2 regions of the Sutcliffiella sp. NC1 genome follow, and region 2 is predicted to be linked to the other one. Evidence: riboswitches for the same ligand, from Rfam matches in the RefSeq annotation. Region 2 holds a riboswitch; the other holds the start of a gene.

Region 1 (16,616 bases), 360 kb from region 2:
CTAAAATCGTGGGAAAGAACAGAAAGAGCCGAAAAAAGAAAAAGGTGATTAGAAAAGCGGAGGCGGCTCGTTCAGGTCCAATCAAACTGGAGCTTTTCCGCAGGAGATAAAGGAATCACGGCGAGCGATAGCGAGTCGATGATGACTTATCGTACGGAGGAAAAGTGAAGTTTGAGCCGGACCTAGCCGCCGAAGCTAGACAATCAGAAAAGCGGAGGCGGCTTGCGTACCAAAACAAAATTCCGCTAAACAATAAAAAACGAGAGAAATAGCAATCACTACTTCTCTCGTTCATTATTTTATCCTTCGTTACTCTCTTTTGCTTTTTTGACGGCCCAAGTAATACTAAATGCTAGGCCTCCCCAAACAATTGCCATCCCTAATAACATCATCACAACTGAACTTGCACCCATTATTTAGAGACCTCCTTTGATGAAGATTGCGGAACTTCTACCGTGTCTTTTTTCCATTTGACAAGCGTTAGTAAGAATCCTAGTACAATGACACCAATAGCAACAGCCCATCCATATTGAACCGTAAACGCTCTTGAGATCCCATCACCAGCACCGTAAACTTCGCTAATATTTGTTCTAATATTATCAATCATCATGTATCCAAGAACAGCTGGTGTGATAAATGCTAAAGAAATCTTCCACCATCCACCAAGTAAACCAGTTAGTTTAATATCGGAAACAGAGTTTGCATGTGCTTGTAGTGATTTAAGCTCTTTCGCAAACCATACAACAACGATAACTTGCACAAGCCCCGCAAGAGCTACACCGAAGCTGTTAATGAAGTAGTCCATTACGTCTAAGAACCATAGACCACCTCTTGTTGCAAACATTAAGGAAACAATTGCTGCAAATCCTCCCCCGAAAATAACTGCTTTAGAACGGGAAATTTTAAACTTATCTTGTAAACCAGCTATATACGTTTCGATAATCGAGATTAAGGATGATAAGCCGGCTAACACTAATGATCCGAAGAATAAGAACCCAAATAGCCCATTTAATGCAGGTAACTCATTGATTACCGCTGGGAAAACAACGAATGCAAGCCCAACACCTGCACTAACTACATCTGAAACTGCCTCACCTTGTTGCATAGCCATAAATCCTAAAATACTGAAAACTCCAATACCGGCTAATAACTCAAAACTGGAGTTAGCAAAACCAGTAATAAAGGCATTGTTTGTAATATCAGATTTTTTAGGTAGATAACTGGAATAAGTGATCATAATAGCAAAGGCAATCGATAAACTAAAGAAAATTTGCCCATAGGCGGCTACCCAAACTTTACCGCTTGAAATAGCTGACCAATCAGGTTTAAAGAATGCATTTAAACCGTCCACAGCACCTTCTAGCGTAAGCGCACGGACGACGATAATTAAAAACAAAACTAATAAGGCTGGAATAAATATTTTATTCGCAAGCTCAATACCACGTTTAACTCCTCTATATAGAACCCCTAGTGCAATAACCCAAACTAAAATTAACGGAAGTAGTACGCCAGGAACAAACCCGTCAAACTTACCTGGATCCGTTATGTTTAAATAGTCTCCGAATAAGAAACCAGCAGTGTCGTTCCCCCAATTTAAATTAAACGAGAAAACAGAGTAGGACATTGCCCATGCGATAATAGCCCCGTAGTAAATCGAAATAATAAAGGAAATTCCGACTTGCCACCAACCAATCCATTCTGTTTTCTTATTCATTCTTGCAAAAGATAACGGAGCAGATCCTCTATATTTATGCCCCATCGTAAACTCTAAAATTAAAAGAGGAATACCAGCTGTTAATAGAGCAAATAAGTACGGTAAAAAGAATGCTCCTCCTCCATTTTCATATGCTACTGCAGGAAAACGCCAAATATTACCTAGACCAATCGCTGATCCAGCAGCAGCCAAAATAAACCCGGCTCTTGTCCCCCATTGCGGACGATTTTCCATGTAAATTACCTCCCCATTGTTATTACATGTATAATTTCTATTAATGCGCTTAGTCAGAATTAAGAATGTTTTCTGTTTTCTGACTATTTAATATAATTTATACATAGTATAACTAGACTTTATGACTATGTCAAAACAATATTTTTAATTTTGCAAAACTTTCTATGAATACGTTTACAATTTCACCCTAGCTTTTCTTCTATTTTTAAAATCGCACAAAAAACATTATATTAAAATAATGTTTTTATTTAAATAAGAATCATAATTTTTACATTCCAAACCTTGTCGAAATATACATTTTAAGTAAAACTATAGTAAAAAAAGCGTTAGAATTTTACATTCTAACGCTTCATTTTTATATTTATATATTAAGCCTTAACAGCTTTAAAACTAAATCCAATAATAATGAATGCAACTAGCACAACAGCTAATCCTAGTAGAGTGCTACCTGTTAGTCCTAATACAATGTACCCAACAGCTGCAACTGCTGCACTAATTAACGCATACGGTAATTGTGTAAGAACATGATCAATATGGTTACTATTCGCACCAGTAGATGAAAGAATAGTTGTATCGGATATTGGTGAACAGTGGTCTCCGAACACAGCTCCTGCTAGTACTGCTGCTAGTGCTGGTAATAGTAACTCTATATCCGTAACTACTGCAATTTGTGCTGCAATCGGTAATAGAAGTCCGAACGTTCCCCAAGAAGTCCCTGTTGCGAATGCTGTAAAACCTGCTACTAAGAAAATAATGATTGGTAACCAAGCAATATTCATATTAGATTCTTGAATTCTATCAGCCAAATACGTTCCTGTTTCTAGATCAGAAATTAATCCTGTAATAGACCAAGCTAACAATAGAATATACACTGCAGGTAACATTGCTTTTACTCCTGCTACTACTACTTTACCGAATAAGTTCCCTTGAACTTCACCTTTAGATGATTGTAGGGCAAATAACACAAACGTTACAATTAGAGCAAATATACCACCATAAAATAGTGCTGCTGATGGATCTGTGTTTTCAAATATTGCTAAAATAGAAGTGTCACCTTCTGAAGCTGTATATCCTGTCCAGAACATAGCTGCTACTACTCCAACCATTAAAGCAATAATTGGCCATAAAAGGCTACCTACTTTACCTTTTTCACTTACAGGTAAATCTTCTGTTAATTCACCTGGTATTGTTTTTGTTGAGTCAACTAGTTCTCCTGTTTCCATCGCACGAGTTTCGTGAGTTTTCATTGCACCGATATTAACGTTAAAGTACGCAACTAAAAATACCATTAGAAGAGCAGAAAAAACATATAAGTTCATCGGAATCATTTGCATAAATGCGCTCAACCCAGTGTACTCTGTTACGTTCAACGTTATGAAAATACCACCTAATGTTGCGATAATATAAGCACCCCAGCTAGAAATGGGAGCAATAACACAAATAGGAGCAGAAGTGGAATCAATTAAATAAGCTAATTTCGCACGAGATACTTTATAACGATCAGTAATTGGACGACTAATTTGACCAACTGCTAAACTATTAAAATAATCATCAATAAAAATAACAATTCCTAAAATAACCGTTAAAAACTTAGAGCCTCTACGTGATTTAATTCTTTTCGCAGCCCACTCACCAAATGCAACGCTACCGCCAGAAACAGATATAAACGCAGTTATAATTCCTAAAAAGATAATAAATACTAAAATATAAACATACCAAAGATCGGTGAAAACGGCTAAAAAGGAATGAAATATTCTTTCTACGGTCCCAATCGGATTAAATCCAGCCAATAGCAAAGCTGATGCTAGAATACCAACGCCAAGCGATATTAATACTCTTCTAGTTAATATAACCATTAGTATCGCAAGGACAGGTGGTATTAATGAGTAAATAGTACCTTCCATAATAAAAAACCTCCTAAAATTGTTGTAATTTGTCGAAACAAACGGCACAAATTTAGAAGGCTTTGAACATAAAAAAGTAACGATAGAAAATAACTATCATTACTTTGTAATGTATGTTATCCTCCATCCGATCAGTAGCCCTCCATTATGTTTTCCGTTCGCTCCGGACATAATGACAGTGTTATCCTTTTTCAAGATAACCCCAGCAAAATAGTTTGACAGACTATTTTACTTCGGCAAAGCATCCTTTCAACAACTATCAACGGGAGTCACCCTCCAGTAGTTTACTCTTATGCTATGCAACCTCTACCTCATCGTATGATAAGGGCGTATAAAATTTTCTATCTATTACTCTAACATATGTTACTATATTAAACAATAGAAACTTATTCCTTCTTGTCGTCTACTTCTTCCACCTCTTCTATCGGCACAGATACTGGTGGCATCATACCCCCGCCATGCTGATAAAAGTTTGGTACTTTCCCTTTTTCATAGTGCATAATAATTGGAACATCCTGTTGCACAGTCGTTATTCCAGTAGAAAACGGAATAATAACTTGTACGTGGACTTCAATATGGATAGAAACTTCTATCCAAGCATTATTTATTCCTACGTCAATGACTTCTGTATTAACATTCGCATTTACATCACCAATCGGTAAAAATCGCACTGGTATTTTCGGTCCTAAATTACCTAGTAGTGCATTATTCGTCGCTTGCCCTAATGGAACGTGGAAAACGATCCCTGGCGAATTGCCACTCGTTTCAATTTCAATATCATCTGGCAACTCTAGCATTTCTAATTCACCATTTCCGATGTCTCGTAAATATCTTTCAATTACATTAACTGTCTCTGACTGAATTCGTAATACTAATTCAGGACTAAAAGATATAGAATCTCCGTTATGCATAACAGAAAGATTTTCATCCTGATTAAAGGTGTTAACAATTTTTTTATTAATTGCGTTATTAATAACTAGCGTACTAATCCTTCGTGTTTGTGATTCAGCATAACGAATTAAGGCTGGCTCAATACCTTTATTTACGATATATAAACCAAAAACAGTAGAAAAAATAAAGAAAACGAAAGATAGTAAAAATACGTAGCGAAATGGTAATGGCCCTCTACGTGGTCGCATTCTACGAAACTTAGCCACACTCTTCCCCCCTTACAAGCTATATGTATGCAAGCTTGGGTTAAGATAGGCTACCTTTCTAAATTTTTTTAGCTTACTGCTTCTTGTTGATCTTCTAAATCGCAATTTATAATCGTGATGCTCAATATATTTTTTAAGTTCACATCAAAAGGAGTGTCTAATAGAACACCGTCTTTTTCTATTATTCGTACAATCGGACGTTCTGTCATATCTTTGTTTTGACCAACGACAATACCTTTACTACCGTCACTTAGTTCTAGCGTTAATCCATTCGGATAAATCGCTACAGACTTTCTAAACGCTTCTATTATTTCTTTATCAAAAAGACTATCGGATCCCGAATATAGTATTTCTAACCCTTCATGCGGCAACATTGCATTTCGATACACTCTATGAGATGTACATGCGTCAAACACATCTGCTACAGCTAATATTTTCCCGAACAAATGAATATCGTCCTTCTTTAATCCTCTTGGATAGCCACTGCCGTTTAACCTTTCATGATGTTGGAACGCACAATGAGCAACTAACATCGGAATTGTATGCATATTACGTAATAAGTCATACCCTTTCGTCGTATGGCTTTTCATCATTTTAAACTCTTCGCTCGTTAACTTTCCTGGTTTATGTAAAATTTCTTTCGGAATTAGCATTTTCCCAATATCGTGCATAATGCCTCCGAGTCCTAACGTTTCTAATTCTTTTGAAGTTAGACCTAACTTTAAGCCAATGGAAAGTGCATAAACCGTTACGTTTAAAGAATGAGTAAATACGTAATTATCATGTATATAAATATCCGTTAATAGCGATGCTACTTCTTCATTATTTTTCATATCGGTAATAATATTTTGAATAAGCTCTCTAAACTTTTTGGAAGATTGATCTAACATAAATTTTTTACTTAATGTTAAATCTTTCATCTCATTAAAGGTGGAAACAATCGTCTCCATTGCTTCTTTTCTTACAGGTTCTGAAATCATGCTAGGTGTGTGAATATCACTAGTCCTAGAATCTTCTATGTATACGTATGTTACGTGAAGATTTTCTAGCGTCGAGATCATTCTTTTTGTAATCGAGATACCACTACTTAATAGTATCCTCCCTTTGTCGTTATAAATCGACTTTGCCAGTTTCATTCCTGGCTTAATTGACTTCGTAGGTAATAATCTCATGATTTCTCCTATCTAATTCGACAAAAATTTTATTTCTACTACCATTATATATAATTCTAGAAAATTTACATGGTTATTTATGAAATTTTCACCAATTATTCTTAAAAAATTTCTTTTTATTCCTAGTACACTTTTTTTGGGGTTAGAACTAGGCAATTATCTTATAGTTTAAAAATTAATTGGGAGGACTTGTTCTGTGTAAAAGCAGACTATTTATAATGCAAAAAAGGAAGAGAAAAATCCCTTCCTTCGTTTGAGTAGTCGATATTTTTATACCATTTTCAGTAGTGCGTCTTTGCCTGCCATTCCTACAGTGATTCCTCTATTTTCTGCCTCTAATGTCACTGATTCTAACGGTGCTTCAAGCAGTTGCTCAATCGTTCTTACACCAACTGCCCTCGCTGCAATAATACCACGATCTTTTAGTTTTTCGTTTAATAGGGCTACATCTAATGCTCCACACATAATATATCCTTTATCCGAAGTAACAGCCATAAAGTTCGTTTTTGGTAATTTAACCGTTATCGCAGTGAAAGGTGTTCCGTTTATATAGATTGGACTCATTTCTACCATGGTATTTAATAACACTCCCTTCTCTCTACAATTTATGAAGAGAAGGGATAATCTGTGTTTACATATTACTGGATTGCAGTTTCCAAGTTATGACGTCGCGTAACAATTCTGGTAAATAATACGTTTTATTTGTTGCTTTCCGTAATATTGGAAACAAATAGCCGAACGTAAACATATCTAACGTTCCTATCCGATATTGTTTATGTGCTTCTAGTAAAGTACCGTTTATAAAAATTTGATCAATATGCCTCGTACCCGCTCGATCTGTTTTGAACGTATAATGTAAACCGCTATACACCATACAGCCCATTTTTTTACCTCTGAAGCCAAGCCCTTTTATTGGAAACTGCTCCATTTCTTCTGTTGCAGCATGTAATACGAGTTCTTTTAGCTCTTCTCCACGTACTGTAATGAGGCAAGGATTAATTGGATGAGGGCAAATTTTATGTATCGTTCCTTTTGTAACTTCTCCCGAAGGTAAGTCACCTAGTATAACGCCTGCATTTACCATTCCAACGTCAGCTTCACACCATTGTTTCAGAGCATCTGCAAGAAGATTCGTTAGCTCTGTCGGTTGTGTCCAACTGTTTATAATTGGCTCTGTAAGTGTAGAAACCACTTCTTCCAAATTTCTATTTGCTTGTTGCTCCATTTCATCTATCATATCTTCTAAGTACAAGGAAGGTGAAAACTCCTTTAACGAATGCAATTCGCACCACTTTTTAACCTCTTTGTCTTTAAACTGTAGATGAACTTCACCAATATAATTACCGTGCTTGCCCGCACCACAAATTAAAGTGTTCCCGATTACTTTTCCAGTTGGCAATACGTGATGAGTGTGCCCACCTAATATAACGTCTATATCAGGAAATCTCCTCGCCAACTCTTCATCGTCAGTAATTCCTAAATGGGACATGACGATTATTGCATCTACTTCCCCTCTTATTTGTTGTATCGAATTTTCTAAGCTAATGTATGGATCTTCCATCTTCCATCCAAGTTGCTCATAAAACATTTCATAAAACACCGTTATCCCGATAAATCCAATTTTTACTCCATCAACCACGTGTATACAATGAGGCATTACCCATGACGGTCTTTGTCCATCTTTCTCATATAAATTCCCAATCAGAACAGGAAAAGTAGCTTCAGAATATAAATTAGAAAGTGCATCATAATTCATTGTGATTCCTTCATTGTTTCCTATTGTAGCGTAATCATACTGCAATACATTCAACATCGTTGTGTTAGCCTTTCCCAACGTTGCCTCGGTAATTGGATGAAATCGATCCATATTATCTCCAATATCAACCGTAATGGACGGACTACCTTCTCTATAATCCTTTAAGAAGGTTGCAATTTTTGGATATGCTTCAAAATGGCTATGTATATCATTTGTATGAAAAATTCGAATCGTTTTCATCTAATCACCCCCTCGTTAAAATAAACCCTCTATTAATAAACGAACTCCAACTATTAATAACATAATTCTTAGTCCTACTATGACCATTTTACTCGTTAAACGTTGGTTTAACCACGCTCCTATTTTTGCACCAATCCATGCACCAGGAATTAATAAGGCTGCAAATAACCAGTGAACATTGCCTAATGAAATATGAGTAAAAGACCCCATAATCGATGATAAAGTTATAATGAACATAGAAGTAGCAACCGCTACATGTGGTGGAAACATAAAGAGCATAATCATCGCAGGTACCATTAAAGCTCCACCACCTACGCCAAACAAGCCTGAAGTAAATCCAACAAAGAACGAAATAAGAAGTCCTACTACTGGTGAAAAACTATAATGATGCATTGACCCATTTTGATCCTCATAAGATCTTTTCCAACTTTTTTCTTTTAAAGTAGCTGGTCGTTTCATTTTGTCTTTCCAAAATAAAATAAATGAAATAAAAAGAATAAACAAGCCGTAATAGAAAAGAAAACTATCTGCTTGTAAATAGTTATTCACCCATGCACCAATGACGGTACCTGGCCCACTCCCAAGAAATAATAAGAGTCCGCTTTTATAGTCTACTGTTTTATATTTCAAATACGATATAGTAGATGAAAGCCCGGTAAAAAAGATGACTACTAAAGAAGTTCCGACTGCTAGCTGTGGTGTTATGCTATGAAATGTAGTAGAAATACTTCCTAAAAATAATAAGCTTGGTACGATAATAATTCCTCCACCAAGTCCAACTAAACTGCCAACTACTCCGGCTATAAAACCTACAATCAATAATAGGAATATCATGTCTTTTTCTCCTAATCGTTAAATAAATCAAGCTGCTTCGGTGCTAAGCCTGTGTATTCTACACCTAACATCTCGATAAACATTTTGGCATTGTTCGCTGCATCGCCACCTGAATTATTATTAAATAATATATAAATATCTTTTGATTGTTTTTCTAGTTCTCTTATATGAGGGATCCAATCTTGGAGTTCTTGATTATTATATTTGTATAGGTACCTAATATCGCGCCATTCTTGTCCTTTTACCGGCATAGTCCAAGCATGTACATTTCTTCCATGAAAGCGAACGAGCGTCTTTGTGTTATCCGTTGCATTTACGATAGTGGGGACCGACTTTTCTCCTGCTTGCGGTTCATCACAAACACTATGTATCCACTTTTCCGAACGCATAAACTGTAACGTTTTTTCTTTCATTTCACCTTTAAACCATGATTGATGACGGAATTCTAACGCAACTGGAATGTCCCCCATTTGTGCTCGACACCATCTTAAAGAATCGACGTTTTCTTTACGACAATCAAACCAAGGTGGAAATTGAAATAACACCATACTTAATTTATTTGCTTCCTGCAATGGCTGTAATGATTCCATATACGCTTTAAACATTTCTTCCTTCGTTTCAAATGGGATTTCACCACGCTGATGCCCTGTCATTCCTTGATAAGCTTTTGGAATGAATGTAAAGGTTTCCGGAGTTTCTTGTACCCATTTTTCCACATTCCTTTTCGGTTGGATTGCGTAAAAGTAAGAATCAATTTCAACGATAGGAAAATGAGCCGCATATTCTTTTAATTTATCCCGTGAGGAAACACCCGACGCATAAAGACTATCATGGTCTCCCCAACCAGTCACACCTATATATATCATCCGCTTCACCTCATTTTGTATTATTTTAACACAATGTGATGAAAATCAGTTTTAATAATGCATTTTTATTTGCTTAGTGTGATTGGAAAATAGCTTTCGCGCAGTTTGCTGATTACCTGGGGCATTTTATTTATCAACGAAGCTGGTTTATTTATCACCCCTGAGCTTTTATTTATCAATGATATCGGTTTATTTATCACCTCGCCTCTTTTATTTAACAATGACCTCGGTTTATTTATCACCTCGCCTCTTTTATTTATCAACGGCAGCGATTTATTTATCACTCCACTCCTTTTATTTATCAACGACAGCGATTTATTTATCACTCCACTCCTTTTATTTATCAACGACTTTGGTTTATTTATCACCTCGCACCATTAAAAATTATCAACCACATCTCCATAACGAAAAAACTCGCCATGTAAGTTGGCGAGTTTTCTTTATATTAACCGATAGAGCCTTCCATCTCGAACTTGATAAGACGGTTCATCTCTACTGCATATTCCATTGGAAGTTCTTTCGTGAATGGCTCGATAAAGCCCATTACGATCATTTCTGTTGCTTCTTCTTCTGATAAGCCACGGCTCATTAGGTAGAATAGCTGCTCTTCTGATACTTTCGAAACTTTTGCTTCGTGCTCTAAAGAGATGTTATCTGTGAATACTTCATTGTATGGAATTGTATCAGAAGTAGACTGATTATCCATAATTAGCGTATCACACTCAATGTTAGAACGAGAACCAGCTGCACGTTTACCGAAGTGAACGATACCACGATAAGTTACTTTTCCACCTTGTTTAGAGATAGATTTAGAAACAATCGTAGAAGAAGTATTTGGTGCTAAGTGAATCATCTTCGCACCTGCATCTTGGTGCTGACCTTTACCAGCTAGTGCGATAGAAAGTGTCATTCCACGAGCGCCTTCTCCTTTAAGGATAACTGCTGGATATTTCATTGTTAGCTTTGAACCGATGTTACCATCAATCCATTCCATCGTTGCATTTTCTTCACAAACTGCACGTTTTGTAACAAGGTTGTAAACGTTGTTCGCCCAGTTTTGAATAGTCGTGTAACGGCAGTAAGCGTCTTTTTTAATGATAATTTCTACTACTGCACTATGAAGTGAGTTCGTTGTGTAAACAGGAGCTGTACATCCTTCAACGTAATGAACGTGTGCACCTTCGTCTACAATGATTAACGTACGCTCGAATTGACCCATGTTTTCAGAGTTAATACGGAAATACGCTTGTAATGGAGTATCTACTTTTACTCCCTTTGGTACGTAGATGAATGATCCACCAGACCATACAGCAGAGTTTAAAGCAGAAAACTTGTTATCTGTTGGCGGGATAACTTTTGCCCAATGCTCACGGAAAATATCTTCATTTTCTTTTAATGCTGTATCTGTGTCTTTAAAAACAACACCTAGATCTTCTAAGTCTTCTTGCATGTTGTGGTAAACTACTTCAGATTCATACTGTGCAGATACACCAGCAAGATATTTTTGTTCCGCTTCTGGAATACCTAATTTGTCAAACGTTTGTTTGATTTCTTCAGGTACTTCATCCCAAGAACGTTCAGACTTCTCCGAAGGTTTTACGTAGTACGTAATTTCGTCAAAGTTTAAGCTGTTTAAGTCTCCGCCCCATTGTGGCATTGGCATGTTATAGAAATGCTCTAGCGACTTTAAGCGGAAATCCAACATCCATTGCGGCTCATTTTTCATACGAGAGATTTCTTCAACGATTTCTTTCGTTAAACCACGGCCAGAACGGAAAATGGATACGTCTTTATCTTTAAAACCATATTTATAATCACCGATTTCAGGCATTTTTTTTGCCATCGTTTCGTTCCCTCCATTCTAAGAGGTGAGCAGTTTTTACGATGAAGTAAAACCTGCTCCCTGTTCAGACATTCTATTCTTCAGCTTGACAACCTTTTTCCATTGCCTTCCATGCTAATGTTGCGCATTTAATACGCGCTGGAAATTTTGCCACACCTTGCAGTGCTTCGATGTCGCCTAAGTCAAGTTCATCTTCGTCGTAATCCTTCCCTAACATCATATCATAGAAAATATGTGAAAGCTTAATCGCTTTTTCGACTTCGAGTCCTTTCACAGCTTGTGTCATCATTGATGCAGAAGCCATGGAAATAGAACAACCCTCTCCATCGAATTTTGCGTTTACTACTTTTCCATCTTCTATTTTCATTGTTAGGTGAATGCGATCACCACAAGTAGGATTGTTCATATCTACAGTGATACTATCTTCCTCAATCGCACCTTTATTACGTGGGTTTTTATAGTGATCCATAATCACTTGTCGGTACAGTGTGTCTAAATTATTAAAAGACATTGCTAAAGTACTCCTTTGTCTTCACTAATGCTGCTACTAGCTTATCAATTTCTTCTTCTGTGTTATACAGGTAAAAACTAGCACGTGCAGTCGCAGAGACATTTAACCATTTCATTAAAGGCTGTGCACAGTGGTGACCAGCACGAACAGCAATACCTTCTGCATCTAACACAGTAGCAACATCATGTGGGTGTACATCATCTATATTGAACGTTACTAGTCCAGCTCTTTCCTTTGGACCAAAAATAGTTAAGCCTTCCACTGTAGACATTTTTTCCATCGCATATTTAGCAAGTTTATGCTCATGCTCCAGTATATTGTCTAAGCCAACTTCCTGTAGAAAATCGATAGCTGCCCCTAGTCCTATTGCACCAGCAATAATTGGTGTACCGCCTTCAAATTTCCAAGGAAGCTCCTTCCAAGTCGACTCTTGAAGACCAACGAAATCAATCATTTCTCCACCGAATTCAATTGGCTCCATATTTTCTAGTAAAGCTTTTTTACCGTAAAGAGCTCCAATTCCAGTCGGACCACCCATTTTATGACCTGAGAATGCAAAGAAATCACAATCTAAGTCTTGAACGTCCACTTTCATGTGTGGAGCACTTTGAGCTCCATCTACTACCATAATCGCTCCTTTACGGTGAGCAATACTAGCTATTTCTTTAATAGGGTTCATCGTACCTAAGACGTTAGAAACTTGCATAATAGAAACAATTTTCGTGTTTTCTGTAATAGTGTCTTCCGCATCCTTTAAAGAAATAGTTCCATCTTCTTGAAGTGGAATGTATTTTAATGTTGCTCCAGTTGCTTTTGCAACCTGTTGCCATGGAATGATATTACTATGGTGTTCCATATACGTAATAACAATTTCATCGCCTTCTTTAACGTTTGTACGTGCATAACTGGAAGCAACTAAGTTTAGTGCTGTAGTAGTTCCTCGTGTAAAGATAATTTCTTCCCTAGCTTTCGCATTAATGAAGTTTTTAACTTTATCACGAGCTCCTTCATAACCATCTGTCGCTCTTGTACCTAGTGTATGCACTCCACGATGAACATTTGAGTTATATTCACGATAATATTGATCTAACGCTTCAATAACTTTTAAAGGTTTTTGTGAAGTAGCAGCACTGTCAAGATAAACTAGTGGATGACCGTTAACCTCTTGATGAAGTATCGGAAATTGTTCACGAATATCTTGGATATTCATTACTTAACTTTCCTTTCTATTACTTGAACTAATAGGTCTTTCACCTTTTCAATTGGTAACTCTTTTACTACAGGAGCTAAGAATCCATGAATTACTAGACGCTCTGCTTCACTTTTAGAGATACCACGGCTCATTAAGTAGTATAGTTGCATTGGATCTACACGACCTGCAGATGCTGCGTGTCCAGCCGTTACATCATCTTCATCAATTAAAAGAATTGGGTTCGCATCTCCACGAGCTTTTTCACTTAACATGAGTACTCGAGATTCTTGCTCAGCGTTTGATTTAGTAGCACCGTGCTCAATTTTACCGATTCCGTTAAATACAGAGCTTGCGCTATCTTTCATAACACCGTGTTTTAAAATTTGTCCATCTGTATGTTTTCCATGGTGGATAACACTAGTAGTGAAGTTTTGTTTTTGCTCTCCACGGCCAACTACAACCGTTTTTGTATCTCCAACAGAACCGTCACCGATTAAATGAGTAATGTTTTCAGAAATAGTATCTCCGTCGTTCATTAATCCTAGTGCCCATTCAATTCTTGCATCGCGACCAGCAACTCCACGGCGGTTAACATATGTTGTAACACCTTTACCTAGTGTATCAACTGCACCGTATTGGACAGTAGCATTAGATCCTGCAATTACTTCTGTAACGATATTGAAGATAGATCCTTCTCCATCATTTGTAGAAATATAGTTTTCTACGTAAGTAACGGCACTGTTGTCATCTGCTACGATTAATACGTGGTTAAACATCGCTTCTGCTTGATCATGTACGTAGATTGCTTGGAATGGCTCTTCCACTGTTACGTTTTTTGGTACGTATAGGAATGCTCCACCATTTAATAATGCAGCGTGTAATGCAGCTAATTTATGCTCATCAACTTTTACTCCATCTTTCATGAAGTATTTTTCAACTAACTCGCTATGATTTTTAGCTGCTGTGAAAATATCAGTGAAAATAACACCTTTAGAAGTTAACTCTTCACTTAGGGAAGTATATAGAGCTGTGTTGTCTACTTGTACATATACATTTCCAGCATTCTCAACATCTAATAAAGTTTTTATGCCCTCTGGTAATACATCTAAAGAAGTAAGAGAATTGTTTGCAACTGTATGTTTACTAAACTGTGTAAAGTTCCAGTTCGTAATCTTCGTTTTATCTGGCTTTGGTAAAGGTAGGTCTTCTACCTTCGCAAGAGCTTGTAAGCGAAGATCTAACAGCCACTGAGGTTCTCCTAACTGCTTAGAATAATTGCTGAGGTACTCTTGATCGAACGGTAATTTCGTTTCTAACGTCATGATTATCCCCCTTGCTTACGCTTCTTGCCCTACTGTTTCGTCTTCAATTCCTAGTTCAGCTTTAATCCAGTCATAACCTTCTGCTTCTAAACGTTGAGCAAGCTCAGGCCCACCAGATTTAACAATACGACCTTGCATCATTACGTGAACGTAGTCAGGTGTAATGTAGTTTAATAAACGTTGATAGTGAGTGATGATTAAGCAACCGAAATCATCGCTACGCATTTCGTTAATACCTTTAGATACTACTTTTAATGCGTCAATATCTAAACCAGAGTCAATTTCATCAAGGATTGCAATTTTAGGCTCGATCATCATTAATTGAAGGATTTCGTTACGTTTCTTCTCTCCACCAGAGAAACCTTCATTTAAGTAACGTTGTGCCATTGCTGGATCCATTTCTAAATATTCCATATTTTTGTCCATTTTACGGATAAACTTCATTAAAGAAATTTCATCGCCTTCTTCACGACGTGCATTAATTGCAGAACGTAAGAAGTCAGCGTTTGTTACACCAGAAATTTCACTTGGATATTGCATTGCAAGGAAAAGACCTGCTTTCGCACGCTCGTCTACTTCCATTTCTAACACGTCTTCACCATCAAAAGAAACGCTACCACTAGTCACTTCATATTTAGGGTGTCCCATAATAGCAGACGAAAGTGTAGATTTACCAGTACCGTTTGGTCCCATGATTGCGTGGATTTCTCCACCTTTTACTTCAAGATTTACACCTTTTAAGATTTCTTTATCTTCAATAGATACATGTAAATCTTTAATAGTTAATGTTGAACCCATATTTCTTACCTCCAATGATCTCGTGTTCTATGTGAAAACACATATTATGTTAATTCTCACTTTATTCTCATTACAATCTTATAACAAATTAAAAGTGTTAGCAACCTTTTAAAACTTAAAGTAATTTCCGTTTATCGAATAGGAGAATATAATGAATATCATTATAGTTTTCACTTTTCACCTATGAAAAAAACGTTAATATTTATTTTTAATTTTTTCAACAAAAATGGTAATAACTACTATATCAGTATAATCGAAATCGGTTTCAAAAGTAAAAAAAGCTGATCGATTCTCATTAAAGGGAGAAACGATACAGCTTTATTAACAGTATTATAATTTATTGTATTTAAGTATGGCATCGTCTTTCTATTTCAGAAACTATTTTCAAGCTTTGCTCGTATTCTTTTTCTCGATTACGCTCAACTTCTATTCTTTTACTCAATTTTTGACTATATTCCTCATATCCGATGCCGTGTGCTTGATACATCGCTTTTTCCATTTCTCCAGTGTACTTCATTTGTACGTGTTGGATAATAAACCAATCCTTTCCTATTTAAAAGTGTTTTTTATTTCTCTTAGTTGAGAATGTTTAACACAGTATTAATGATAACAAGAGAGGATGTTTTTCCCAACCCGCATATATCTTTATAGGAGCGCTGTAGGAACTCTGAGGCCATTTCTCATTGTTGCCTACTGTTCTATCGCAGTATTCTTCCTATTTCCTTTAGAATAGTGCTATTACCAAAAAGGAGAAAGGCTATTTAATGTTACTGTGACTCGGAGAAGTCAGTGATGCATTCTTGGACAAGCGTTACCGCCTGGCTCATTGCTGCTCCTCCACCGAAAGCCGCCGTTACTCCACAAGCTTCTAAAATCTCTTCTTCTGAACAGCCATGATCTAGACAGCCTTTTGTATGATATACGATACAATATTCATCTTGAGAATAAATGCTTATCCCTAATGCAATTAACTGCTTTTGTTTTTGATCTAATTTTCCATCCTTAAAACATACTTCTGTAAATTGGTTATAATGACGTGCTATTTCTGGCATTTTTTCAGAAAATACACCAAT
Region 2 (16,616 bases):
GGAGATAGCGTTTCTTCACTAGCGACAGAATTAGTTAGTTACGGAGCAAATCGAGTAGTAACAGTAGAACACGAAAATTTAAAAGCGTATACATCTGACGGTTATGCTCAAGCGTTAATGGCAGTTATTGAGCAAGAAAGCCCTGAAGGACTAATTTTCGGTCATACGGCGCTAGGAAAAGATTTATCACCGAAAATTGCTTCAAGATTAAATTCTGGTTTAATTTCAGATGCGACACAAATAGAAGAAGCTGGAGGAAATATAGTATTTACTCGTCCAATTTATTCAGGAAAAGCATTTGAGAAGAAAATTGTAACTGACGGACTAATTTTTGCAACAATACGTCCTAACAATATTGCTAGTTTGCAAAAGGATGAGTCACGTACAGGCGAAGTTTCTTCTATAAGTGTAGACGTAAAAGATTTACGTACAATTATTAAAGAAGTAGTACGAAAAGCAACAGATGGTGTGGACCTTTCAGAAGCAAAAGTGGTAGTTGCTGGTGGGCGTGGTGTGAAAAGCGTGGAAGGTTTTGAACCGTTAAAAGAGCTAGCAGACGTATTAGGAGCAGCGGTTGGTGCTTCCCGTGGTGCTTGTGACGCAGACTATTGTGATTACTCTTTACAAATTGGTCAAACAGGTAAAGTAGTTACACCAGATCTTTATATTGCTTGTGGAATTTCAGGAGCAATTCAACATTTAGCTGGTATGTCTAACTCAAAAGTAATCGTTGCAATTAACAAAGATCCAGAAGCGAACATTTTCAAAATAGCTGATTATGGAATTGTCGGAGATTTATTCGAAGTTGTACCGATGCTTACAGAAGAGTTTAAAAAATTATTAGTGACATCCTAACTTCTAAATGCTGCGAGAAAATCGCAGCATGTTTTATTTTCAATTGGAAAAACTAATAAAGCAAGCAAAAAAATAGCATATACATAAAAGATAATGCTATACTCTAACGTGTAAAGAAATATTAACCAAAATTAAATCATTTTTTTATTTGGGAGGAATTTTATTATGGCAATTACAAATGCAACAGATCAAACTTTCGCACAAGAAACAGCTGAAGGTGTAGTATTAGCTGACTTTTGGGCACCTTGGTGCGGACCTTGTAAAATGATTGCTCCTGTATTAGAAGAGCTTGATACAGATATGGGTGACAAAGTGAAAATCGTAAAGGTTGATGTGGATGAAAACCAAGAAACAGCTGGTAAGTTTGGTGTAATGAGCATCCCAACACTATTAGTATTAAAAAATGGTGAAGTTGTTGATAAAACAGTTGGTTTCCAACCGAAAGAAGCATTAGCTGAACTTTTAAACAAACACCTTTAATAATATGAAAAGGGCTTAGTGAAAATGCACTAAGCCTTTTTCTATGCCTTTGTTCGACAAAATTCATTTCTTGGGAAATAATTGTCGATAATCCAGAAATGAAAAAATGAACTAATGGAAACTATATGATAAAATATACGTTGGAAACATATAAACTGGAGGGTGAGGAAAATTGAATACATTGCTAAAAGAAAAGCTATCCATTTTGCCTGACCAACCAGGATGTTATTTAATGAAAGATCACCAAGGTACAGTGATTTATGTTGGTAAAGCAAAGGTATTAAAAAATAGAGTTCGATCTTATTTTACAGGATCTCACGACGGAAAAACGTTAAGACTAGTAAATGAAATAGTTGATTTTGAATATATCGTAACTTCTTCTAATATTGAGGCGTTAATTCTTGAGATGAATTTAATAAAAAAACATAACCCAAAGTATAACGTTTTGCTTAAAGATGATAAACGTTACCCTTTTATAAAAATTACAGCAGAGCGCCATCCACGTTTAATTATTACGAGGAAAGTAAAGAAGGATAAAGGAAAATACTTTGGTCCATATGCAAACGTCCAAGCAGCAAATGAAACAAAGAAACTGCTAGACAGAATTTATCCATTACGAAAATGTTCCACATTACCCGATAGAGTTTGCTTATATTATCATATTGGCCAATGTTTAGCTCCTTGTGTAGAATCAGTTTCGGAACAAACGAATAAAGAAATGGTAGAGGAAATTGTTAGGTTTTTAAATGGCGGCTATAAAGAAATTAAAAAAGAGCTAACAGAGAAAATGAATATAGCTGCTGAAGCTTTAGATTTTGAACGAGCGAAAGAATATCGTGACCAAGTGCTAAGTATAGAAGCAACTATGGAAAAGCAAAAGATGGAAATGACCGATTTTGTAGACCGTGACGTTTTTGGATATTCAGTAGATAAAGGTTGGATGTGTGTACAAGTATTTTTTATTCGTCAAGGAAAGTTGCTTGAAAGAGATGTATCTTTATTTCCAATTTATAACGAACCAGAGGAAGATTTTTTAACATTTTTAGGTCAGTTTTATTCGAAAGTTAACCATTTCATCCCAAAAGAAGTGCTGTTGCCAAATGAAATTGACGGTGAGTTAGCAAGTAAGCTATTAGAAACGACAATATTAAAACCACAGCGAGGGAAAAAGAAACAGTTAGTAGATCTTGCAAGTAAAAATGCGAAAGTAGCATTGCAAGAGAAGTTCTCTCTTATTGAACGGGACGAAGAAAGAACGATAAAAGCCGTTGAAAACTTAGGGGAAAAGTTAGGAATCCGAACACCGCATCGTATAGAGGCTTTTGATAACTCTAACATTCAAGGAACAGACCCTGTATCCGCAATGGTCGTATTTATCGACGGAAAGGCCGAAAAAAGGGAATATCGAAAATATAAAATTAAAAGTGTACAAGGGCCTGATGACTATGAATCGATGCGAGAGGTTGTTCGCAGAAGGTACACGAGAGCACTTAAAGAGAGCTTACCGCTACCAGATTTAATCATTATTGATGGTGGTAAAGGTCATGTCGGAGCTGTACGCGATGTGTTGGAAAATGAACTTAATTTATTCACACCAGTCGTCGGTTTAGCGAAAGATGAAAAGCATCGAACTAGTGAGTTAATTGCCGGGGAAGATTTCGATTTAGTGCCTTTAGGGCGTAATAGTCAAGAATTTTATTTATTACAACGAATTCAAGAAGAGGTACACAGATTCGCAATTACGTTTCATCGTCAACTTCGAAGTAAGAACGCATTTCAATCAATGTTAGACGACATTTCTGGAGTAGGGGCACAACGTAAAAAAACACTATTAAAACATTTCGGTTCCATAGCAAAAATAAAAGAAGCGACTGTAGATGAAATAAGAGAAGCGGGAGTCCCGCTAAAAATAGCAGAAGATATTTATAATAAGTTTAATGAATAAACTATTGTCTCATATATAATAGTCTGTTATAATCAACATTAATTTCATAATGTACACTTCAAACACGAAGTGAAGATAGAGGTGCGAACTCTAATAGTATGTAATGGGAGAAGATAGAGCTTCTGAGAACATTACAGAAAGGGGAGGATCGCCGAAGCGAAAAAGAACTCTACTGTCTTTTTTGCTGGTTCTACATTTAATAAATGTAGGATTGTCAGATGGATATTACTATCTGGAGAGCTATCTCACGCGGTGACAGTTTTTTAGCATAAACGGATCACAGCAATGAGAATATAGCTCATTGCTGTTTTTTTGTTTTTATAGCCAAAAAATACACCTCTAATCTTTCTCATTATGATTTAATCCTGGCTACATGGTGTAGGCAAAATAAATAAAAAAGGGATGATTAGAATGGCAATCATTGTACAAAAATTTGGAGGAACATCGGTTGGTTCAGTTGAAAAAATTCAAAATGTAGCAAATAGAGTTATTGCAGAAGTGGAACAGGGGAATAGAGTAGTGGTAGTCGTCTCTGCTATGGGAAAAACGACGGATCAGCTCGTTTCTTTAGCTAGCGAAATAAATCCGCATCCAAGTAAACGAGACATGGATATGTTACTAACGACAGGTGAACAAATAACGATTTCTTTATTATCAATGGCCTTACAAACGAGAGGATTTGATGCTGTTTCCTTAACGGGTTGGCAAGCTGGAATCCGTACCGAGCCAATTCACGGTAATGCAAGAATCACTAATATTGAAACGAAAAATGTTCAAGAACATTTAAATAATAACAAAGTAGTTATTGTTGCAGGCTTTCAAGGGATTTCCGAAAATAACGAGATTACAACTCTAGGAAGAGGTGGATCTGATACGACAGCTGTGGCGTTAGCTGCCGCTCTTTCGGCTGAAAAGTGTGATATATATACAGATGTTACAGGAGTATATACAACAGATCCAAGGTTTGTTAAAGAAGCAAGAAAGTTGTACTCAGTCTCATACGATGAAATGCTTGAGCTAGCAAACTTAGGTGCTGGAGTGTTACATCCACGAGCAGTAGAATTTGCAAAAAATTATGGTGTCAAGCTTGTAGTTAGGTCGAGTATGGAAGACGAAGACGGAACGATTATTGAGGAGGAAGTATCGATGGAAAATAGTTTAGTAGTAAGAGGAATTGCGTTTGAGGATCAAATTACAAAAGTAACGGTATGTGGTTTGCCAAATGAATTACATACATTATCGACAATATTTACAACGCTAGCTAATAATAATATTGATGTAGATATTATTATCCAATCAAGTTTAGATAGAGATGGCTCAAATATTTCCTTCTCAGTAAAAACGAAAGACGTTGAAAATACAATCTATGTGCTAGAGCAAAATAAAGAGAAATTAGCTTTTTCCCATATTGAACAAGAAAGTAAATTGGCGAAAGTTTCCATCGTAGGTTCTGGAATGGTCTCTAATCCAGGAGTAGCAGCTGAAATGTTCCATGTTTTAGCTACGGAAGGGATTCATGTGAAAATGGTTAGTACGTCAGAAATAAAAGTATCTACTGTCGTGGATGAAGGTGCGATGGTAAAAGCAGTAGAGGCGCTTCATGTTGCGTTTAAACTAGGTGAAAGCGAAGTGCAAAAAGTAAACGTATAATAGGTTATGGAACGATAATTAGCTTTAACTATTAATAGCCCAATCTTCCATGCAATTGCAAAACTTGTATACAAATATTTAGCCCATATTCATGGCCGTGGCGGCTGAATATGGGCTTGTTGCTTAGTTTTTTTTCTTTCCTAGTGTGTAAAGTTTGTAGAACCTCCAAATTGTACCGGCAGAGAGAGTAGCATGTGCTTTTGCCCTTTTATAAGTGTATATTTACGTATAATAGTGCGTTAATTCAAATAGATTACACTGGGAAAAGGGCAGTTAACTATTATATCTTCTGATTTTCTAGTCAATTTTAGCTGGGTAGTTCTCCAAGTAATTCATTACTTAACAAGTAGTTGGATTTACTTAACAAATTTTGTAAATTACATAACAGGAATCGAAATTTGCTTAACAAGTGTTGCAAATTACATAACAGCAGTCAAAATTTACTTAACAAGTTTTGTAAATTACATAACAGGAATCGAAATTTACTTAACAAGTGTTGCAAATTACATAACAAGAAGCAAAAATTAACTTAGCAAGGGCACATTTCATTTAAAATTAATATTAGACCTTCTAGGCTGCTTGCCTTGTTCGCCGCTAGCGTGCGCCATCCGCTTTTCTATTTGTCCAGCTCCGGCGGCTAGGTCCGGCTCGAACTTCACTTTTCCTCCGTACGATAAGTCAACATCAACTCGCCTTCCGGCTCGTTGTGTTTCCTATATCTCCTGCGGAAAAGCTCCAGTTTGATTGGACCTACCAAGCCGCCTGCGCTTTTCTTCCTATTTATCCCATTGGACGGTTATGTAGATGGTTTTTCTTTTGCGTTCTTCTTCTACCGCTTCGGCTGTTTTTTGTTTTAGACGTTGTATTTGTTCGGCTAGAAAACCAGCTTCTAGTTGGAATGAGGCATCTTTTTGTAATTCAATCCTTCTTGTTACAATTTCTCCGCTTAACTTGAATTTTAGCTCTGTTTTTTTCTCTTCAACAATTTCAATCAAGCCCCATCCAGCTTCATGAAAAAAAGATGGAAGTTCTTCGGTTGATTCGATAGGGAATTTTCGTGCAACTTGCTTTCCAGACCAGTATAGTAACTGGGAATAGTCTTTTCCGAGTATGTCAGGTAAAAGGAAGTCTCGAAGTAATTCATAACCAAATGAAGGAATGAGAAGCTCCTCTGTCTCTACACCGTTTTGGTTTTTTGTGTCATTGCTCATTCTCGCTCTCCTCTCTTTATTAACAGTTTTATTATATACAATGTTCGATATTTCATAAATAATTGTGTATATTGAAATTTTGGTAGTTTAGGAGTATTTAGTAAAAAATATTCTATTAATATATTAAATGAGGTACGAAACTATTAATAAATATCAGAAAAAAATATAAATTTTGTTTTTCTGGCCTCGTATTCTTGACGCTTGTAATTAGTGGGAGTAAAATAATAGTTGTCATATAATTGTCGATAAATTTGCAAAGGCTTTCATTTTATCGAAAATTTGAAAAGTGATGTAGTAGTTTAAGAAATTTTTCACTATAATAGTGAGAGACAAAAACTAACAAACATCGAATCTATTTGTCGAAACTAAAAAGGGGGTACAGAAATGGCGCAAAACAACGAATTTTTATTAAGAAGACTCCATTCCTTATTAGGGGTTATTCCAGTCGGACTCTTCCTAATACAACATTTAGTTGTAAATCACTTTGCAACAAAGGGGCCGGAAGCATTTAACAAAGCAGCACATTTCATGGAAAATTTACCATTTCGTTATGCATTAGAAATTTTTGTGATTTTCCTTCCTATTTTATTCCATGCTATTTACGGTTTGTATATTGCTTTCACTGCCAAAAACAACGTAAGTAACTATGGATTTGTCCGTAACTGGATGTTTTTACTTCAACGTGTAACAGGTGTTATTACTTTTGTATTTATCATTTGGCACGTATGGGAAACGAGAGTTCAAGCTGCATTTGGAGCTGACGTAAACTACAGCATGATGGAAGGGATTTTATCATCAACTCCAATGTTTTGGTTCTACGTTGTTGGTGTAATTTCAACAATTTTCCACTTTGCAAATGGTTTATGGTCATTCTTAGTAAGTTGGGGAATAACTGTAACTCCACGAGCTCAGTTAATTGCTACTTACGTAACAATCGGAATTTTCTTAGCACTTTCTTATGTAGGAATAAGTGCATTACTAGCATTTGTATAAAAAAACGTATGGAGCAAATATAAAGGAGTGAGGTACATAAATGAGTAAAAAAGTTATCGTAGTCGGCGGTGGATTAGCTGGTTTAATGGCAACCATTAAAGTAGCAGAAGCTGGCGCATCAGTTGATCTATTTTCTTTAGTACCAGTTAAGCGTTCTCACTCTGTTTGTGCCCAAGGCGGTATTAATGGGGCAGTAAACACAAAGGGAGAAGGAGATTCTCCGTGGGAACATTTTGATGATACAGTTTACGGTGGAGACTTTTTAGCAAACCAACCACCAGTTAAGGCAATGTGTGAAGCAGCACCAGGTATTATTCACTTATTGGACCGTATGGGTGTAATGTTTAACCGTACTCCAGAAGGTTTATTAGATTTCCGTCGTTTCGGTGGAACTCAGCACCATCGTACTGCATTTGCAGGTGCTACTACTGGGCAACAGTTATTATATGCTCTAGATGAGCAAGTGCGTCGCCATGAAGTAGCTGGACTTGTAACAAAGTATGAAGGATGGGAATTTTTAGGATCCATCGTTGACGATGAAGGTATTTGTCGTGGGGTAGTTGCACAAAACTTAACATCTATGGAGATTGTTTCATTCCCAGCAGATGCTGTAATTATGGCAACTGGTGGCCCTGGAATTATCTTTGGAAAATCAACAAACTCTGTTATTAACACTGGTTCTGCAGCTTCTATCGTATATCAACAAGGAGCATATTATTCAAACGGTGAGTTCATTCAAATCCATCCAACAGCAATTCCAGGAGACGATAAATTACGTCTAATGAGTGAATCCGCTCGTGGAGAGGGTGGACGTGTTTGGACATACAAAGATGGCAAGCCTTGGTATTTCTTAGAGGAAAAATATCCTGCATACGGAAACTTAGTTCCTCGTGATATTGCAACGCGTGAAATCTTTGACGTATGTGTAAACCAAAAACTAGGTATAAATGGCGAAAACATGGTTTATTTAGATCTTTCTCATAAAGATCCAAAAGAACTAGATATTAAGCTTGGAGGAATTATCGAAATCTATGAAAAGTTCATGGGTGATGATCCTCGTAAAGTACCAATGAAAATCTTCCCTGCCGTTCACTATTCAATGGGTGGACTATGGGTAGATTATGATCAAATGACAAACATCCCTGGTTTATTTGCAGCTGGTGAATGTGATTACTCTCAGCACGGAGCTAACCGATTAGGTGCAAACTCCTTACTATCTGCTATTTATGGTGGTATGGTAGCTGGACCGAAAGCTGTAGAATATATAAATGGTCTTGAAAAGTCTGTTGATTCTTTATCTACTTCTTTATTCGATCGATACGTAAAAGAAGAGGAACAAAAATGGAATAAAATTATGAACATGAATGGTAAAGAAAATGCATACGTGCTTCATAAAGAGCTTGGAGAATGGATGACGGATAACGTTACAGTTGTACGTTACAACGACAAGCTAAAACAAACAGATGAGAAGATTCAAGAATTACTAGAACGCTATGATAATATTAATATTCACGATACTGCTAAATGGAGTAACCAAGGTGCGGCATTTACTCGCCAATTATTCCACATGATGCAATTAGCACGTGTTATTACGATTGGTGCATTAAATCGTGACGAGAGTCGCGGTGCGCACTATAAGCCTGATTTCCCAGAACGTAACGATGAACAATTCCTAAAAACGACGATGGCGAAATTTACAGGTCCTAAATCGGCTCCAGCATTCCATTATGAGGAAGTAGATGTTTCTTTAATAGAACCACGTAAACGTGATTATACAAAGAAAAAAGGGGGTAAATAACAGTGGCTGAACAAAAAACAGTAGAATTTATTGTCGTTCGTCAAGATGGTCCAGATGGCAACCCCTATGAGGAAAAGTTTGTCCTTCCTTATCGTCCAAATATGAACGTTATCTCTGCATTAATGGAGATTAGACGTAACCCAGTTAATAAAGAAGGTAAAGAAACAACACCAATAAACTGGGATATGAACTGTTTAGAGGAAGTTTGTGGAGCTTGTTCCATGGTAATTAACGGGAAGCCTCGTCAATCATGTACAGCACTCGTTGATAAACTAGAGCAACCTATTAAACTAGAGCCTATGCGTACGTTCCCAGTAGTACGTGACCTTCAAGTTGACAGAAGTCGTATGTTTGATTCCTTGAAAAAGGTAAAAGCATGGATTCCTATTGATGGTACGTATGACCTTGGACCAGGACCTCGTATGCCTGAGAAAAAGCGTCAATGGGCATATGAATTATCTAAATGTATGACTTGTGGTGTATGTTTAGAAGCATGTCCAAACGTTAATAGTAAATCTGATTTCATTGGTCCTGCACCGCTTTCTCAAGTTCGTTTATTTAATGCTCATCCAACTGGTGAGATGAATAAATCAGAACGTTTAGAAGCTATTATGGGTGACGGAGGACTTGCGAATTGTGGTAACTCACAAAACTGTGTACAATCATGTCCAAAAGGCATTCCTTTAACAACGTCGATTGCAGCACTAAACCGTGATACAACTGTCCAAATGTTCCGTAACTTCTTCGGAAGTGACCAAGGATAATAAAAAAATCAAATCGCCTCGTCTAAAAAATAGATTGAGGCGATTTTTTCACCATATAGCGTGTTTAATAAGAGAGGAGATTCATAGTGGAAAAAATAAAATATATTCAAGAACTACAAACATGGATGAATGAGTTCTCATTCAGTCACCCGATTTCTGTCCGTTTTTCCGAAACAGATATGTTTGGACACATGAATAATACAGTTCCATTCGCTTACTTTGAAGACGCGAGAATAGCATTTTTTAAATATTTAGGGTTTATGCAAAACTGGGTATCACCTAAAAGTGAGACGATTCCAGTAGTAGCGGATTTACAATGCGACTACTTAAAACAAGTATACTTTGGAGAAAAATTACTAATTTATGTTAAAGCTCAAGAAGTAGGCACATCTTCCGTCGATTTGCATTATATGGGGAAAAGAGAGTCAAATGGGGATATTTGTTTTGTGGGAAGAGGGAGAATGGTTCAGCTGAATAAAAGAACAGGAAAAGGTGAACCTTGGTCAGAAGAGATGAGACAAAAGTTTTTTGTGAAAACGAAAATCAACTCATAAAAATTTTAGAAGGTATAGAGGTTAATAATGATGTAATTTAACCTCTTCCTCTTTTTTCTTTTGAATGCAGCCCACCTTTCTTTTTCGTCCCCAATAAATAATCACCTCATATGCCTATAAATAAAACACAATTTGCAAAATAGGTGTTCTAAATGTAACTCTCATAAGGTTTTTCACATATTATACCATGACTAAATATATACCCATCCGCTAGTTCAGCTCTGGCTAAGGCAAGGAGGGTTACATTCATTGAAGGAGAAAGAATTTCAACCAAAGCCATTGCTCACAAAAAGAGAAAGAGAAGTATTTGAACTGTTAGTACAAGATAAAACTACGAAAGAAATCGCATCAGAGTTATTTATTAGTGAAAAAACAGTTCGAAATCATATTTCAAATGCTATGCAAAAGCTTGGGGTTAAGGGGCGATCTCAAGCAGTTGTCGAGCTTCTTCGCATGGGAGAGCTAGAGCTTTAACCGATGAAGGTGACAAATTCAAGGGAGAACTCTACATACCGATAGTATGAGAGTTTCCTCTCTTGCTATTTGTCAAATTCTAAAATATATAGAATAGAGAAAATGTTAATTCCAAGTAAAACTATATTAATTGTCACATGTAATGTATTGCATTTTCTTCGTAAAAATAAGAAAATATAATTAGCTACACTAAGGAAAAATTCCTAACGGTGAAAGTATAGTAAACATACTAACTTCAAGATTTTGCATAATGCTTCACAATATATTCATAAAAAAGTTTATGGTAGTATTAAAGGAATAAAAATAGTACAAGCAGTAATTAAATAAAATTACTAATTGGGAAGTGGGTAGAGAATGACTAATAATAGCACAATGAATCAAGATCAATTAGTGGCGGATATTGAAAAATCCCTCCGTTACATAGCAGCGCTTGTGAAACAAAAAGGGCGAGAAATATTAACGAACTACACAATTACACCACCGCAATTCGTTGCACTACAATGGTTATTAGAAGAGGGAGATATGACCATTGGTGAGCTATCTAATAAAATGTATTTAGCTTGTAGTACGACGACAGATCTTGTTGATCGAATGGAAAAAAATGAATTAGTTCAACGTGTCAAAGACCCGAATGATCGTCGAGTAGTACGAATTCATTTATTAGAAGAAGGCGAAAGAATTATTAACGATGTTGTTAAGAAACGCCAAGATTATTTACAAGGAATATTAGAAAACTACTCTTATGATGAAATTGTAGTTTTAGATAAAGTGTTAGGAAGATTACACCAAGAAATGAAGCATGAATGAGGGATACTAGTTGGAAAAACCGATTGGCGTAATTGATTCGGGTGTTGGTGGATTAACGGTTGCAAAAGAAATTATCCGTCAACTACCGAAAGAACGAATCATTTACTTAGGAGATACAGCACGATGTCCATATGGACCGAGAGATAAAGAAGAAGTAAAGCAATTTACGTGGGAAATGACTAATTATTTATTAAACCATCATGATATTAAAATGCTTGTTATTGCCTGCAATACAGCAACTGCTGCAGTATTAGAGGAAATTAAAGAAAAGCTACCAATTCCAGTAATCGGCGTTGTCGACCCTGGTGCTAGAACTGCTTTAAAAGTTTCAAGTAATAATCATATTGGAGTAATAGGTACAGTAGGAACAATAAATAGTAAAGCATATGAAAATGCGTTAAAAACGATAAATAGTGATGTTCAAGTTGAAAGTCTTTCTTGTCCTAGTTTTGTCCCATTAGTGGAAAGTGGAGAATTTGATGGTGAAGACGCAATTGAAATAGTAAAAGAATCGTTATTACCCTTTCAAGAAAATAAAATGGATACGTTAATTTTAGGATGTACGCATTATCCATTATTACGTCCTGTTATCCAAAAAGTGTTAGGCAACCATGTTCGCTTAATATGTTCAGGTGACGAAACAGCACGAGAGGTTAGTACTATTTTAAACTATAAGAAAATGTTAAATAAACATAATCGCAAAGAAGAACATTTGTTTTTAACTACTGGTGGAAAAGAAATATTCCAAAAAATTGCTACTAAACTGTTCGAACAAAACATTGAAAATGTAAAAACAATCGAATTATAACCGTAAACAAAACCTACTTTTCATAAAGGAAAGTAGGTTTTTTCCTGTCTATAAAACTGTAAAGTGTATCAAAACGTTTTCCCTTCCATGAATGAGCTGTGAGCAGATATAGCTCTCCCGTGGAAAGCACATTCCGATAGGAGAAAAGAGTGGGGAAATCCAATCCTTACTATTCTCATGGTAAATACCGATGTAAGTGAAATTTAAGCCATAGCGCATGAAAATGGGTGGGTTTTTCCCTTATAACATATAGAGCCGTGAGTGAAACGGAGCGGAAGGTGCGAGACTCCAGCGGGAGTAGCGTGAGTCTTGAGACCCCGCACGAGCGAAAGCGAGGAGGAGGCTCAAGCCACGCCCGCGGAAAGCGAGTACCTGCAGCGAAGTGAAACGGACTAACTATAAAACGTACAATATGAATCAATGTTGTCTATAATGAAACGCTATTTTTTAAAGAAGCCACTTATTAGGGTAGACAACTATGCAAGTAAAAAAAACACTCCAAAGATACCAAAAAAGAATAAATAAAATATTCATAGCTTGTTCTATTTTAAAGAATAGCTCGTATACATATTAGTACAAACCGTCTTAGGAGGGAAACGCATGTCACAAAATAAAAAAACAACAATTACTGTCGTTCTTGCATCCTCACTTTTATTAGCTGGTTGTGGATTGTTTGGTGATGAGGAAAAAGTAGGCTCACAAATCGATCCGCCACAAGATGTATCTATTGTTAATGACCTTGATACAGATGAAACAGATGTTAATAATGAAGAAATGGATGATGAAGAAGTAAGTAACCAAGTTTCGCAAAGAGAATTATATTTATTAGATCGAAATGGTTTTGTAGTTTCACAAACATTAGCCTTACCAAAAAGCGATAGCCCTGCAAAACAGGCTCTACAATATTTAGTAGCTGGTGGCCCTGTAGAGGATCTATTACCAAATGGGTTTAGAGCGGTAATACCGGCGGGAACAGAAGTTGATGTTAATCTATTATCAAACGGAACAATTGTTGCAGATTTCTCTAGTGAGTTTGCGGAATACTTACCAGAAGATGAACTAGCAATCTTACAAGCAATTACGTGGACTTTAACACAATTTGATTCCGTCGAAAATGTAGAGCTTCGAGTAAATGGTCATAAACAAGATGTAATGCCAGTTAATAAAACACCTATCACGAAAGGGCTAAGTAGAGCAAATGGTATTAACTTAGAACATGACGCGATTGACATTATGAATACAAGACCAGTGACGCTTTATTACATTGGCGAAAATAATAATGGTGACACTTATTACGTTCCAGTGACGAAGCGTATTAAAGCGGAAAATGCAAACAACTATGAAGCGATTATCGATGAATTAATTAACGGTCCGTCATCAACATCAGGCTTACTATCTGGTTTTACAAATGATGTGGAATTACTTTCAGAGCCAAAATATGAAAATGGTCTTCTAACGCTAGACTTCAATGAAAATATTGTTGGATGGTCTGATAACACTATTTCGAAAGAAGTTATCGACACGATTGTTTTAACATTAACAGAACAACCAGGTGTAGATAGTGTTGCTATTACGGTGAACGGTGAAAAAGACTTAATGGCTTCAGATGGTACTAGTTTAGCAGAGCCAGTCTCAAGACCAGAAAAAGTGAATACAGGTAGGTTTTAATCTGTAAATTTTGATATACTAAAAATAGAATGTTAAAGAAGGGGTAGGCGATAAAGCTACTCCTTCTTATATTTCTGTTTTTTCTTTTAGCTATTAATTTGTAAGATAGCTAATGTGACTTAAGTAAATGGTGAAAAAAGGAGTACTGAAAATGACAAGAGTGGATGGAAGACAGAAAAATGAATTAAGGCCGATAAACATCACGACGAACTTTATAAAGCATCCTGAAGGTTCTGTGTTAATTTCAGTTGGAGATACGAAAGTAATCTGTACAGCATCGGTTGAAGACAGAGTCCCACCTTTCATGCGCGGGCAAGGGAAAGGTTGGATTACTGCTGAATATTCGATGTTACCAAGAGCAACAGAACAGAGAACGATGAGAGAATCAACAAAAGGAAAAGTGACAGGGCGTACTATGGAAATTCAGCGTTTAATTGGCCGAGCATTACGTACTGTCGTAGATTTAAGTAAAATTGGCGAACGTACCATTTGGATTGATTGTGATGTAATACAAGCTGATGGCGGCACTAGAACAGCGTCTATTACTGGAGCATATGTTGCTATGGTTTTAGCACTACATAATCTTGTAAAACAAAATAAATTAAAAGAACTGCCAGTAAATAATTATTTAGCAGCAACTTCTGTTGGTATTATCGCAGAACATGGAGAAGTGTTAGATTTAAATTACATAGAAGATTCATCAGCAGAAGTAGATATGAATGTCGTTATGAATGACTCTTTTGAAATGGTCGAGGTACAAGGTACTGGAGAGGAAGCGACATTTAACCGTGGTCAGCTTAATGCACTTTTAGACCTAGCGGAAGAAGGAATTTTACAGCTGATTGAATGTCAAAAAGAAGCGTTGGGAGAAATTGTTAATCTAATTGGCCCTAAAGGTGGTAATAAAGGATGAAAGAGCTAATAATTGCCACTAATAATCAAGGGAAGGTTAAAGAATTCTCAAACATTTTTTCGAAAGTTGGATATGAAGTTAAATCATTAAAAGACTTTCCTAATCTTGAAGAGGTAGAAGAAACAGGAACAACGTTTGAAGAAAATGCGATATTGAAAGCAAAGTCTGTTGCTACTGCGCTTTCTAGCATAGTAATTGCAGATGATTCAGGGTTAGAAGTAGATGCGTTACAAGGTGAACCTGGTGTGTATTCAGCTCGGTATGCTGGCCTGGAGAAAAATGATATCGCTAATTACGAAAAAGTATTACAAAAATTAAAGGATGTACCTTACCAAAATCGAACAGCGAGGTTTGTTTGTGCACTGGCTATTGCTAAACCGGACGGTACTACGTTTACTGTGCGAGGGACATGCGAAGGTTCCATCACTACTGAGCCTGCAGGGGATAATGGTTTTGGATATGATCCAATCTTTTTCGTACCGTTACATCAAAAAACGATGGCACAGTTAACCCATGAAGAAAAAAATAATATTAGTCATCGAGGGAACGCAATTAAACAACTAATGGAACAGTGGAGTTCATTTAAAATAGAGGATGAATAATTTGAAAGTATTAATTATGAGCGACAGTCATGGTAATAAGGAACTGGTCACAACAGTTAAAGAACGTCATAGTGAAGAAGTGATCGCGATGATACATTGTGGGGATTCAGAGTTACCAAAAAATAGTAGAGAGATGAACAGTTTTCTATCAGTGCGTGGTAATTGTGATTACGATACATTGTACCCGGAAGTTTTAGTGGAGGATATTGAACAAACACGTTTCCTCATTACACACGGTCATTTACATCAAGTTAAAACGACGTTAATGCCATTAAAAAATAAAGCAGAAGAAGATAACGCCAACGTAGTTTGCTTCGGACACTCGCATATCGCTGGAACGGAAATGGTGGATCACGTATTATTTATTAATCCTGGCAGCATCCTGTTACCTAGAATGACAACGAAAAAAACATATGTTATACTAGAAGTAACAGAAAAGGAATATATAGTACATTACTATAATGATTTAGGTGACATCGTTCAGAGTCATACATTTACTAAACACGAGTAGAAGGGCTGTTTTGCTTTTCTACTCGGCTTGAAAAGTTTTTTTGAAAAAACTTTATAAAAGTAGTTGACTTTCCTAACGACATTTCATATAATAAATCTTGTCGTTAGGAAAGATAATGAAAATTCTACCATGTCCCAGTAGCTCAGCAGGATAGAGCACGATCGAATATGCTTCCTTGAATTTACTACAGCGTACCGATTGAGCCACTTCTTGAAATTAGCTTTCTGAAATCGGGACGACGGTTTAGAACGATAAGCAAGTTATTAATAAATTATTATATTGTCCCAGTAGCTCAGCAGGATAGAGCACGATCGAATATGCTTCCTTGAATTTACTACAGCGTACCGATTGAGCCACTTCTTGAATTAGCTTTCTGAAATCGGGACGACGGTTTAGAACGATAAGCAAGTTATTAATAAATTATTATATTGTCCCAGTAGCTCAGCAGGATAGAGCAACGGCCTTCTAAGCCGTGTGTCGGGGGTTCGAATCCCTCCTGGGACGCCATTTTTCTTATAAGAAACACCATCTAATTTTAAAAGTTGCCTTACAGCAATTTGTGAAATTATATGGTGTTTTTTCT

Evidence for each region. Region 2 has a riboswitch for lysine ahead of O1A01_RS19300 (aspartate kinase). Riboswitches for the same ligand answer to the same signal wherever they lie in the genome.
Region 1: another riboswitch for lysine. It lies ahead of O1A01_RS21115 (Na+/H+ antiporter NhaC family protein); the one in region 2 lies ahead of O1A01_RS19300 (aspartate kinase).

What each region holds. Positions count from the first base shown of each region.
Region 1 covers NZ_CP115153.1:4,039,737-4,056,352, forward strand. The annotation lists gene O1A01_RS21100 (M23 family metallopeptidase) at 1-48, shown strand, start outside; gene O1A01_RS21105 (methionine/alanine import family NSS transporter small subunit) at 300-413, opposite strand; gene O1A01_RS21110 (sodium-dependent transporter) at 413-1,948, opposite strand; gene O1A01_RS21115 (Na+/H+ antiporter NhaC family protein) at 2,317-3,852, opposite strand; lysine riboswitch at 3,980-4,169, opposite strand; gene yunB (sporulation protein YunB) at 4,239-5,009, opposite strand; gene O1A01_RS21125 (HD-GYP domain-containing protein) at 5,078-6,181, opposite strand; gene O1A01_RS21130 (YunC family protein) at 6,452-6,754, opposite strand; gene O1A01_RS21135 (bifunctional metallophosphatase/5'-nucleotidase) at 6,813-8,177, opposite strand; gene O1A01_RS21140 (sulfite exporter TauE/SafE family protein) at 8,193-9,011, opposite strand; gene O1A01_RS21145 (DUF72 domain-containing protein) at 9,023-9,877, opposite strand; gene sufB (Fe-S cluster assembly protein SufB) at 10,323-11,720, opposite strand; gene sufU (Fe-S cluster assembly sulfur transfer protein SufU) at 11,794-12,231, opposite strand; gene O1A01_RS21160 (cysteine desulfurase) at 12,221-13,441, opposite strand; gene sufD (Fe-S cluster assembly protein SufD) at 13,441-14,745, opposite strand; gene sufC (Fe-S cluster assembly ATPase SufC) at 14,761-15,543, opposite strand; gene O1A01_RS21175 (YuzK family famiily protein) at 15,890-16,042, opposite strand; gene O1A01_RS21180 (carboxymuconolactone decarboxylase family protein) at 16,311-16,616, opposite strand, start outside.
Region 2 covers NZ_CP115153.1:3,679,687-3,696,302, reverse strand. The annotation lists gene O1A01_RS19315 (electron transfer flavoprotein subunit alpha/FixB family protein) at 1-855, shown strand, start outside; gene trxA (thioredoxin) at 1,021-1,335, shown strand; gene uvrC (excinuclease ABC subunit UvrC) at 1,508-3,280, shown strand; lysine riboswitch at 3,349-3,531, shown strand; gene O1A01_RS19300 (aspartate kinase) at 3,692-4,930, shown strand; gene O1A01_RS19295 (YslB family protein) at 5,707-6,141, opposite strand; gene O1A01_RS19290 (succinate dehydrogenase cytochrome b558 subunit) at 6,526-7,134, shown strand; gene sdhA (succinate dehydrogenase flavoprotein subunit) at 7,175-8,932, shown strand; gene sdhB (succinate dehydrogenase iron-sulfur subunit) at 8,935-9,696, shown strand; gene O1A01_RS19275 (acyl-CoA thioesterase) at 9,783-10,250, shown strand; gene gerE (spore germination transcription factor GerE) at 10,500-10,724, shown strand; gene O1A01_RS19265 (MarR family winged helix-turn-helix transcriptional regulator) at 11,079-11,531, shown strand; gene racE (glutamate racemase) at 11,542-12,339, shown strand; gene O1A01_RS19255 (GerMN domain-containing protein) at 12,940-14,007, shown strand; gene rph (ribonuclease PH) at 14,159-14,920, shown strand; gene O1A01_RS19245 (XTP/dITP diphosphatase) at 14,917-15,522, shown strand; gene O1A01_RS19240 (metallophosphoesterase) at 15,524-16,033, shown strand; tRNA gene O1A01_RS19235 (tRNA-Arg) at 16,464-16,540, shown strand.